DNA from 3 places in the Effusibacillus consociatus genome. Region 3 is predicted to be linked to each of the others. Evidence: riboswitches for the same ligand, from Rfam matches in the RefSeq annotation. Region 3 holds a riboswitch; each other region holds the start of a gene.
The links. Region 3 has a riboswitch for cyclic di-GMP ahead of ACFO8Q_RS09680 (hypothetical protein). Riboswitches for the same ligand answer to the same signal wherever they lie in the genome.
Positions count from the first base shown of each region.

Region 1: another riboswitch for cyclic di-GMP. It lies ahead of ACFO8Q_RS17965 (EAL domain-containing protein); the one in region 3 lies ahead of ACFO8Q_RS09680 (hypothetical protein).
Region 2: another riboswitch for cyclic di-GMP. It lies ahead of ACFO8Q_RS22575 (EAL domain-containing protein); the one in region 3 lies ahead of ACFO8Q_RS09680 (hypothetical protein).

Region 1 is NZ_JBHSHC010000120.1:9,584-12,861, reverse strand. Features, by position in the region: gene ACFO8Q_RS17970 (fumarate hydratase) at 1-1,039, opposite strand, end outside; gene ACFO8Q_RS17965 (EAL domain-containing protein) at 1,179-1,943, opposite strand; cyclic di-GMP riboswitch class II at 2,000-2,084, opposite strand; gene ACFO8Q_RS17960 (glycosyltransferase family 4 protein) at 2,443-3,278, shown strand, end outside.
Region 2 is NZ_JBHSHC010000154.1:99,529-102,806, forward strand. Features, by position in the region: gene ACFO8Q_RS22565 (GGDEF domain-containing protein) at 1-628, opposite strand, end outside; gene ACFO8Q_RS22570 (hypothetical protein) at 625-978, opposite strand; gene ACFO8Q_RS22575 (EAL domain-containing protein) at 1,024-1,740, opposite strand; cyclic di-GMP riboswitch class I at 1,820-1,903, opposite strand; gene ACFO8Q_RS22580 (response regulator) at 2,883-3,278, opposite strand, start outside.
Region 3 is NZ_JBHSHC010000080.1:23,204-26,481, forward strand. Features, by position in the region: gene ACFO8Q_RS09675 (long-chain-fatty-acid--CoA ligase) at 1-305, opposite strand, end outside; gene ACFO8Q_RS09680 (hypothetical protein) at 439-1,311, opposite strand; cyclic di-GMP riboswitch class I at 1,375-1,468, opposite strand; gene ACFO8Q_RS09685 (HD domain-containing protein) at 1,657-2,235, opposite strand; gene ACFO8Q_RS09690 (YktB family protein) at 2,327-2,947, opposite strand; gene ACFO8Q_RS09695 (glycosyltransferase family protein) at 2,982-3,278, opposite strand, start outside.

The sequences.
Region 1 (3,278 bases), on a different contig from region 3:
CAGTGTGCATCGCACCGTTGATAATCACCACATCTCCGACTTTGAGACTGCGAATTTGTTCTTCCGTAATTGGTGCCTGAAGAACCACTTGACGGCTCTCGTTGGAAGCGGCCACTTCTTCCACAACAGTCTCTTCAGCCAGATCCTCCTTATAGATCCAGTTCTCGATTGCCCCTGTAGTTGGGTTAATCACAACCCCTTGACGTCTGAACGCCCAACAGTTATACGCTACAGAAACAAAGAATGAGGCTGGAAGACGGTTCATAACACCTACTTTGCAGCCTAAAAGGGATACGTTTCCGCCAAATCCCATAGTTCCGATGGACAGCTTGTTTGCATTTTCCATCACGTATTCTTCCAGCTTGCGAAGATCCTCGTTAGGGTTTACATCATTCACTTTACGGAATAATTGTTCTTTCGCGAGTGCATATCCGGATGTACGGTCACCGCCAATGCCTACTCCGATAAAACCGGCAGAACAACCCTGTCCTTGAGCCTGATAAACAGCGTGCATAATGCATTTTCGAATACCGTCCAGATCCCGTCCGGCTTTTCCTAAACCTTCGAGTTCACAAGGCAAGGAGTATTGGATGTTTTTGTTCTCACAACCTCCGCCTTTAAGAATCAAACGCACATCAATGTAATCCTTTTCCCATTGTTCAAAATGAATTACAGGCGTACCCGGTCCCAGATTATCGCCAGAATTTTTGCCTGTTAACGAATCCACCGAGTTGGGACGCAGCTTCCCGAGCTTGGTCGCTTCCGCTATCGCTTGAAGAATTGCTTTTTTCATCTCGATTTGATTGGCTCCAACCGGACAGTGAATATGGAATGTCGGCATACCGGTATCCTGACAAATCGGGCCTTCCTCTTCCTCCGCCATTTTGATGTTTTTCGCAATGGTAGAAAGAGCCAGGGCAGACCGAGTCCCCATTTCCTCCCGCACGCGAGCAGCAGCAATCATTTGTCTGACATCGGTCGGCAAGTTCGTAGAAGTATCAATAATGAGCTTAAGCATGCTTTCTTTAAACTGTTCCATGTTCGACCCCACTCCCTGTTTATTTACCTAGCTTCTATTATAAAGATTCGCTAGAGTTGCATCAAAATTTATTCACCTCTACCAGTATAAAAGAAAAAGGACACCCGGGGTATCCTTTTTCAAAAGTTAGCAATCACTTCTAAACGATTTTGTGCCCGAATCCTCTTTTCCAGTCTTCAACAGGAACTTTATCAATGGCGCAAGGACGGGAAAAATAATAACCCTGCCCATATTCAATTCCCATCTCACGCAGTTTTTTCAAATCCTCCGGGGTTTCGATTCCTTCTGCAATCACCTGCATATTCAAATCATCACCGATTTTCTTAAAGTTTTCAATCATAATGATCTTTGTTCCGGTTTTGTGAAGATTGACTACAATTTCCATGCAAATCTTTACAAAATGAGGCTTCATGATCATCAATTCCACCATATTCGAATTGCCTTTTCCCAAATCATCCATGGCAATCGCAAAACCTTCCTTATCTGCAAACGAACGCCACGCAAAACCTGAAGGCATATGCTCGGTAACTTCCAAGACTACTTGGGCTTCTCCTATGGAATCCAATAATTTGACTGCCTGCTCCAGCGTTTCGATAGAGACATCCGCTTCCATATTGAAGAAGATCCCTTTTGGGATAAACGGCTTCAAAATCTCGACGCTTTGAATAAGCTTCTTGCAGGATAACAAGGTGAGTTGTTGCAGTACCCCGTACTGGCGGGCCAACCGAAACATCTCGTCAGGAAAGAGCACGCCTCCGGGAGCACGGCTTAATATTTCAACGGCCTCCACTTTGCCTGTGTGAAGATTTACGATAGGCTGAACAGCTAATTCAAGTGTTTCATTATACAACATAGCAAATAATAATGTCGGTTTTAAATCCTTCGGTATGGATTCCTGCTGCATGCCGCACCTCGCCTGCCGCTGCTTATTCAAAATCAAAAAGCCAATTCACAGAATTCCTATGAACTGGCCGGTTGCACTAGTTGCTCCAGATCACCCAAGTGCCCAAATACAAGTGATCATTCTTCGCTTGCCATATGATTGTATATACAGCCAGTTTATAGGATCAATTCGATTATTTCAAGATAATATGGTCATTCGATTGCAATTCAGGTATTGCTCCCCCTTACTCATTAGTTCGCTTATTGCTGATGATATTCCTGTCGGATTTCGACGAATTGTGCAAAACTCCTTGCGAGGTCACACAAAAAACCTCCGTGAATAATTTAAAGTAAGGTCCGGCCGTTAGCCAGAATTCTAATGAGAGTACCAAAGGATACGAGCGTTTAATCGCCTATGGAGTTAGTAGCCTAGTCCCCTTAAAACCCCGTTGAATATAATAAATCAAAAAATTTGCTGCTGTATGAAAGTCCATTTTGGCCAACGGGAAGGGGTGTAAAAGTTGAAAATTTTAATAGCCAGCTCTTTTCTCCTCCCCTCTGTCGGAGGGCTTTGGAACTATGTTGAACAGTTAACACGGGGGCTTAGACGTTCGGGGCACGAAGCAGATATTTTGGCGCGTGATCCACACTCTGAAAATTACTACATTCTAAATCAAGGGGATATCCTTGAAGCAACAATAGTAAGAGGTGTGGTTAGGCCGAAGATAACCAGCTTTTTTTTACGGCAGATATCTGACATGGATCCGTGGATCAACGAAAGAGAGATCGAACGTTACAGTTTGGAACTGGCTTCAAGTTATTTTAATTTGCGCAAATATGACTTAATTCATACACAAGATATAATCGCCACGACAGCTCTATCCCGAGTAAAACCGGGGAACACACCGCTAATCGCCACTATACATGGATGTCTGCTGGATGAATACATGGATAAACACATGATACGGGGCAAAAATACGTTGTCCTACCATTACGGTATTGCTCAAGAATATTACGGTATCACATCCAGTAATATTACCATTGTGCCTTCAGTTTGGTTCAAAAATTATTTAAAAAGAAAGTTCGGTATTCCCGATCATCATTTGACAGTAGTCTATAATGGCATGGATACGGAATTGTTTCGAAACAGAATGAAAAATACGGAGAGCATGTTGAATCCCCCGGACAAATATATCATTGCTTGCACTGCCAGACTGTCCCCCGAAAAGGGTCATATTTACTTGTTGGAGGCACTTGGGAAACTTAAAAAAGAAAGAAATGATTGGGTGTGCTGGTTAATAGGTGACGGACCGTTACGGACCGAGTTGGAGGAATTAAGCCGACATCTAAAGATTTC
Region 2 (3,278 bases), on a different contig from region 3:
CTAATTGCAAGGCATCGTTCTCATTACGGCATGTAATCACAATAAACTCATCCCCCGCATACCTGCAGACATAATCCTGTTCGTTTGTTAATGTACGCAAGCGATTGGAGAACTCGACAAGAAAATCGTCCCCTACTGGATGCCCATACAATTTGTTGATTTCACCGAAGTTATTGAGATCAATAAAGAGCAAATGGAAATGTTGGCGACGGTTCAGAAAATGTTCGCCGATTTGTTGAATATAAGGTGCACGGTACATACCCGTTAGCGGATCAACGATTTGGTTCAGTTTGATCTGAAGCGTTTCTCGGGTCACGATCCCGATTGCCTGTTCTTCATGAATGACAAGCAAACGCTCGATTGAATGTTTTTCCATCTTTTCTAATGCATCCCAGGCGAATTGGTCAGGCAAAATACTGATCGGGTTTGGGGTCATCGCGTCGGCCACAATGCGATTGGGGTGGGAAGAACGGAGATCCCGCGACGTAATAATCCCTACAATTGTTCCATGATCCGTGACGAGCAGCGAACCAATTTTAAGTTCATTCATCATGTCGGAAACGTACTGGACGCTTCTTTCCGATGAAACCGTGTAGACCGGGGATGACATGAATTCCGCGACCCTCATTGCAACTCTACCTCCCGCTGAACCGATACCGATATTTTCAATTCGGAACGAAGAACCATGTTGTCGCTGATCAAGCGATCTGCTTCTTCCAGTATGATTTGCATCAGCACATGTTCATCCAGCATTTGGAGAAGGGAGTTTCGAATTAAGACCGCTTCAATTTTGGCGTGCTCCAATTTAACGATTGTAAATTGTTCCGGTGATATCGCCTGTGCCATTCGCTTCACCGCTTCCGGCCCGATAGGCGCTTTTTTCCCGATGATCAATAAATCCTGCATAGGCGGAACTTCAAATTCAGAAATTTTTAATGAGAGCATTGCTTTCCGGAAATAGTTCAGTTTGTCCTGCATCTTGATTACTCCTTCATGTTCGGGTGAGACTTCACATTCAACCGTTTACGTTAACCGATTCGGTTTCCCGAATAAATAGCCTTGTCCCATCTTAATTCCCAAAGATAGCGCGGTCTCGAAATCCTCCTCTTTTTCGATTCCTTCTAAAATCAGATTGGACTCGTCATTGCAGTACTCGACAAACAGTGCGACAACTTTTTGCTTCTTCTTGGATGTACTCAAGTCAGCTGAAAAGAATCGGTCGATTTTTATGAAATCCGGTGAGATGTCCAGAATATTTCGAAACGAAGTTGTTCCATCTCCTACATCGTCAAGGGCAATCAAGAAATTCAGTTCACGCAGCAAACGGATGGCATCTTTGAAAGAAGCGCTTTTCCATAATAGGCCCTCATAAATGGACTCATTAATCTCAAACACGATTTGATTTCTATAAGGCTCGAATTGCTTGACAAGGGTGTCGAGTAAGTCGATAAATAAAGGCGAGACCAAGGTTGAAGGGAAAATGTTGATAAACAACGGGCCATGTTCTCGTGAGCCCGGAGAGTTGAAGTAAGCTGAAATGGCCTCTAAAATAGAAAAAGAATCAACTTCGAACAACTTGTTTTGTTCCATGGCGTGCTGAAATAAAAGATCTGGATTCATATTGGATTTACTGCGAATGAGGGCCTCGTAACCCAGTATGCTCTTTCCCGGGAACCCGTAAATGGTCTGAAACACATGATAAAAATCGTTTTGTACAATCAATTGTTCTATATTAGGCATCAAGGCTACTCCCTTTGCTAGAGAATCAAAATAAGAAGCTACCCCGAATTGGAGCAGCTTTGAGCTTGGAAGCAACAAATTCGGCAACCCAGCTACCATAGATAAAATCCTTAGGTCTGAAGTTTTGCGCCCCCATTTTTCAATGAGTTTGCCTTTTCGTTTGTATGATCTTGAAAGGAAGATGATCAGCCTGAGGACCTACAAATAAAACTCCATCCTTCCTAATGAACCTTCGTTATTTGCGCCAAAATCCTTCTTTATACCCAATGATTCGCCAAAAAAACGCCAACTCCTTCCAAACATGTGTTCTTGAAACCCTACGTGTATCTGAGTTTTTGAAAGAAACCAGTGAGCCCTTCTTGTTCACCAGTCAAAATGGAGAAGTGCTTATGCGCTCTAGAGTCACTTGCCATTTAGTTGCCTTGATTTCCATTTCTTCAAATAACTTCCTTCATTGTTAAAAAATAAGTGAGTCCACATGTAACTGATTCGGGAAGCTGTCGAATTATTGATCAAAAGCAGGTAGTGAGTTCATTGGAAACCTTACCTTTACGCAATCCTTGTTCTGCTCGTATCGTGGTTTGTTTACAAGCAGTTTTCTCCGGTGAAAGGACTGAGGAGTCTGAACGTCGGGAGTTCAAAAAGGAATGCAAAGGTCAAAGGCAGATCGACGTCAACGACGAAATCTAACTTCTGTTTCAGCACGAATATAGCGCCAACTTTCTGTTCACGCTTTGGATGCGCGTCCGAAACTATGCGCTTTTTGTACGGGAATTACGCAAAACGTGGCTGATTTGCTGAAAAGTCATACAGCTCGCACATGCTTACGAACAGCTAATTCATGAACAAACGGAAGGCGAAAAGGCGACTATCAAAAGGAACGATTGTAGCACATGTTTTTTGGGGGGCCAAGACAGTAATCGACTACCTGTAATCGACTACCGTCTTTGCTACACGACTTAATGAAGATGAGTAATCACAGATACTGAAAACGATGCGCAGACTACCTACAAAGGCTTATCTGCTCGTCAGCAACTGTCATGATATTCTTTGAAAGCCGTAGGAACAAACACTGTCGTTTTGAAGAGATTTTTCGGACGGCCAAACAAGAAATCGTTACACAGCCGGGGTCAGCGATTCTGTTATTCCCTGGACAGGAAGCGATAGCCAATGCCCGGCTCCGTCACGATTAACTTGGGTTGGGTCGAGTCTTCCTCCAGTTTTTTGCGAAGATGTCCGATATACACCCTCAAGTAATGGCTGTCTGACTCATTGTGGTTGCTGCCCCACACTTGTTGGAGCAGTTGACGCTGCGTGACGACCTTCCCGGCATTCGAGGCGAGAACTTTCAGAAGATCATATTCTGTTGGGGTCAGCTTGATTCGTTCTCCCTTCAGTTCTACGATTCGCTGTGCCAAGTCGATGGTCAGCTCGCCGATCCGGAGGAGGGGCTCGTTCGTCGATTTGGCCATGTGCCGCAGCGCGACACGTATTCGGGCGACCAGTTCTCCCATTCCGAACGGCTTGGTCACATAATC
Region 3 (3,278 bases):
TCAATCTCCCGTTCAACCGACATCGGGTTGACTTGGACCACGATCCCACCCGCCATTAAAACTCCATAATAAGCGATTACGTATTGGGGACAATTTGGCAGCATAATCGCCACCCGGTCTCCTTTTTGAATTCCGGCTTCAGAAAGACCTGCGGCAAACCGGCTCGCGTACCCGAATAAAGTCTGGTAGTTGAGTTCCTGACCGTAAAAACAAACTGCATTACGTTCAGGAAAGCGCTTACATGTTTGCTCAAAAACTTCTGTCATTGTCAGATTCATAATGTCCAGTTCTTCTTGTATTTCCATCGTGATCCCCCACTTCACATACTCTTGTGAAAAATCGCTTAATTCTATAAATTGTATTTCTTTATCAAGCGGGAAGATTCCTTCTTTTCAACTTGAAACTTTTTGTAAAAAAATCGGGTCACCAGAACCCGACTTATCCTTCTGTTCCCATTAGGCGATAAATTCTCTGTCGGCAGCCTTCCACTTCCACCGTTCGTCCCATCTTGAGAAACAAATGAGCCAGCACATCCAAAACTTCTATTTCCAAAGCTTGCAGCTGCCTTTGATGACAGATCATCAACGCTTGTTTCGAACGGTAAACCGCTCCGTGCAAATCGTCATGTCCAATTAATACGAGAGACAATTCAAGCAGCGTTTTCACCTGCTTAGCTGCCGCCCCCTGCTCACGATAGATTTCACTTGCCATCACCAGGGCAGCCACTGATTCTTCAGTTCGCCCCTGCTTATACAGGATTCTCGCATAAACCTGCCAAATCTGGGCTATTCCGATCGGATCATCTGAGAGTGTAGACTCGGCCAGTGCGAGCACACACCGGTCGGCCGCTTGTTCATATTGAGTAAGTTCGAGCGAGCAGATCGCAATCAACAAATCTGCAAACGCGATTTTCTGTTCGACTCCGCAGCGACTGTATTCACTACGGGCAATCATGGCCATGTTCCGGGCCTGCAGTAAACTTCCAATCCGGTAATATGCCATAGACAAGAGTAAAAATAACGTGCTTCTCGCATCCCCTTTTAAATCACTTGCTTCCAGCAATTCCTGCTCAAGTTCTGCCAAAGCTTGTTTGTACGGGTAAGCGCGAACCGAAGAGGCATTCAGTCCGCCTGCCCGCTTCTCGGCCAATTCCAGAACTTGCTGTTTCATGGATTCAAACAGAACCAGAAGCTCAAGAATGGACTCTTGCTCCCGCTTTAAGCAATCGAGCACCTCCGCAAACAACGAATCGAACGACGTTTGAGCGTCATACCCGACCGAAACTGAGTGCACAGGGATCTGAAAACTCATTTGACACACCCCATTTTTTGTTAAAAATCTGCCTCCAGGGCAGACACGAAGGTGTGCTACCACTGTGGCGGCTCGGCTGCCATAAGAAGCGAAATTCCCTTCCCTTAGGCCCGCAGCTTTGCGTCATCGCCTTTCGACGATTTTGCCCTTTTCATCAGCGTTAGAGTCAAAAGTGTTAGTGTCAAACCCTCTCTTCAAAAATGATTACTTAACGATCACAAGTTTACATTTAATTGTTACTACAGCCGCAAACTAAATTCCTCTAACAAAATTAAAAATGCGTCAAAAGTCCCGGTGCCTTGAGGGAGTTCGACGCATTTCGACAACAATGAATCCAAATACCTGTTATGCTTCTTGTGCCATCCCACGCAATCCTAATTCATCCGCCCTTCCTTGCAGGGCCCGAATCACAAACTGGATATGCTCGTCCAGGTCAACTCCGAGTTCTTCGGCTCCCTTGAACACATCATCCCGCGAGACCCCTTTTGCGAAAGCTTTATCTTTCAACTTCTTCTTTACCGCTTTCACATCCACATCCAAGACGCTTTTGCTTGGCCGCACCAATGCAACAGCTGTCACGAAACCGGACAACTCATCGACTGCAAACAAAGTCTTGTCCATAAGTGATTCTCTTGCAACACCGCTGTACTCAGCATGGGACAGAACCGCGTGAACTACGTCTTCCGGATACCCCAGTGTCCGAAGTATTTCACAGCCCTTAAACGGATGCTCTTCGGGAGTCGGGTATTTCTCATAATCAAAATCATGCAGGAGTCCAACGATTCCCCACTTCTCCACATCTTCCCCGTATTTCTCCGCATAGGCCCGCATGGAGGTTTCAACCGCCAGCGCGTGTTTGAGCAAACTTTGACTCTTGGTATACTCATTCAGAAGCTTCCAGGCATCTTCTCTCGTGAATTGCATTTCCCTACCTCCGTAATATCGCCCATTAAAGTGACGGGAAGCTTCGTAGCTTATTCCGAGTACTTTAATGGGGACCCACAAAATAATAGCATCAACGTTGTAATAATGTATAAAGGGGACCTAGTTCAAACATTGTTTTCCGTGCTTTATCCAGAAACGCCTCTCCCGACATCGCAATCGCTTGTGCTTTCGGAATCTCGATTCCTACCAGCAGTTCACCGTTTTTGTTTTGAATCAGTTTTTTGGTAAAGATGTCGATCTTTTCATCCATTTCCGGATGGGGCACCGATTTTGGCTTGATGTGATCGTCATACCAAAGCATATGCTCCGGAATTTCCCGTTTTAACGAAGACCATTCACGGGCCAACTGTTCCCCGAACTCTTTCTTGTTGACACATTCGTAGATAATGGCGAATTGCACAAATGCATGTGTGGCCCACATTCCCACCTGAAAATGGGGCATCATTTTATACCCTCGCGGATTGGTTGCAAAGCTCACCCAAGAATCATTCGGCGGATTTGTTTTCCGTCTGGCGTGCTTTGCAACATGAACATAAAATTCTTCCCCATAGCGGGCGGATAAATCAGGCGCCAAAGCGCTCCCGATCGCTTCAAATTTCGGACGAACCCGCGCTTTCAGCGCTTCCATTCTTGGTTCAAGTCCTTCCACTTCAAATACGGCAAAATCCTCCTCTTTCCATCCGACAAACATCGCTCTCGTCCTTTCCCATTTTCACCAATCGACTTTATGCTTTACTTGTGTTTTCAAACAGTCGGGCCAACTCATCAGCCACCGATTTTGCTGTAAACATGTCTGTATCGTTTGTTTCGGCACGCTGCCGATACTGTTCACATTCCCGAACCATTCGAATCAGCTCGGACGCAATCCGTTCGGAATCCCGCGGATCTACCACGGGAAACCCATAGTTGCGAATCAGGGAACCGGTGGTTCCTTGTTCGGACGTTATTCCCATAATCGGCTTTCGTGCACCGAAATAATCAATTAACTTGGAGGGAAGAAAAATATTCACATCGCTTGCCGC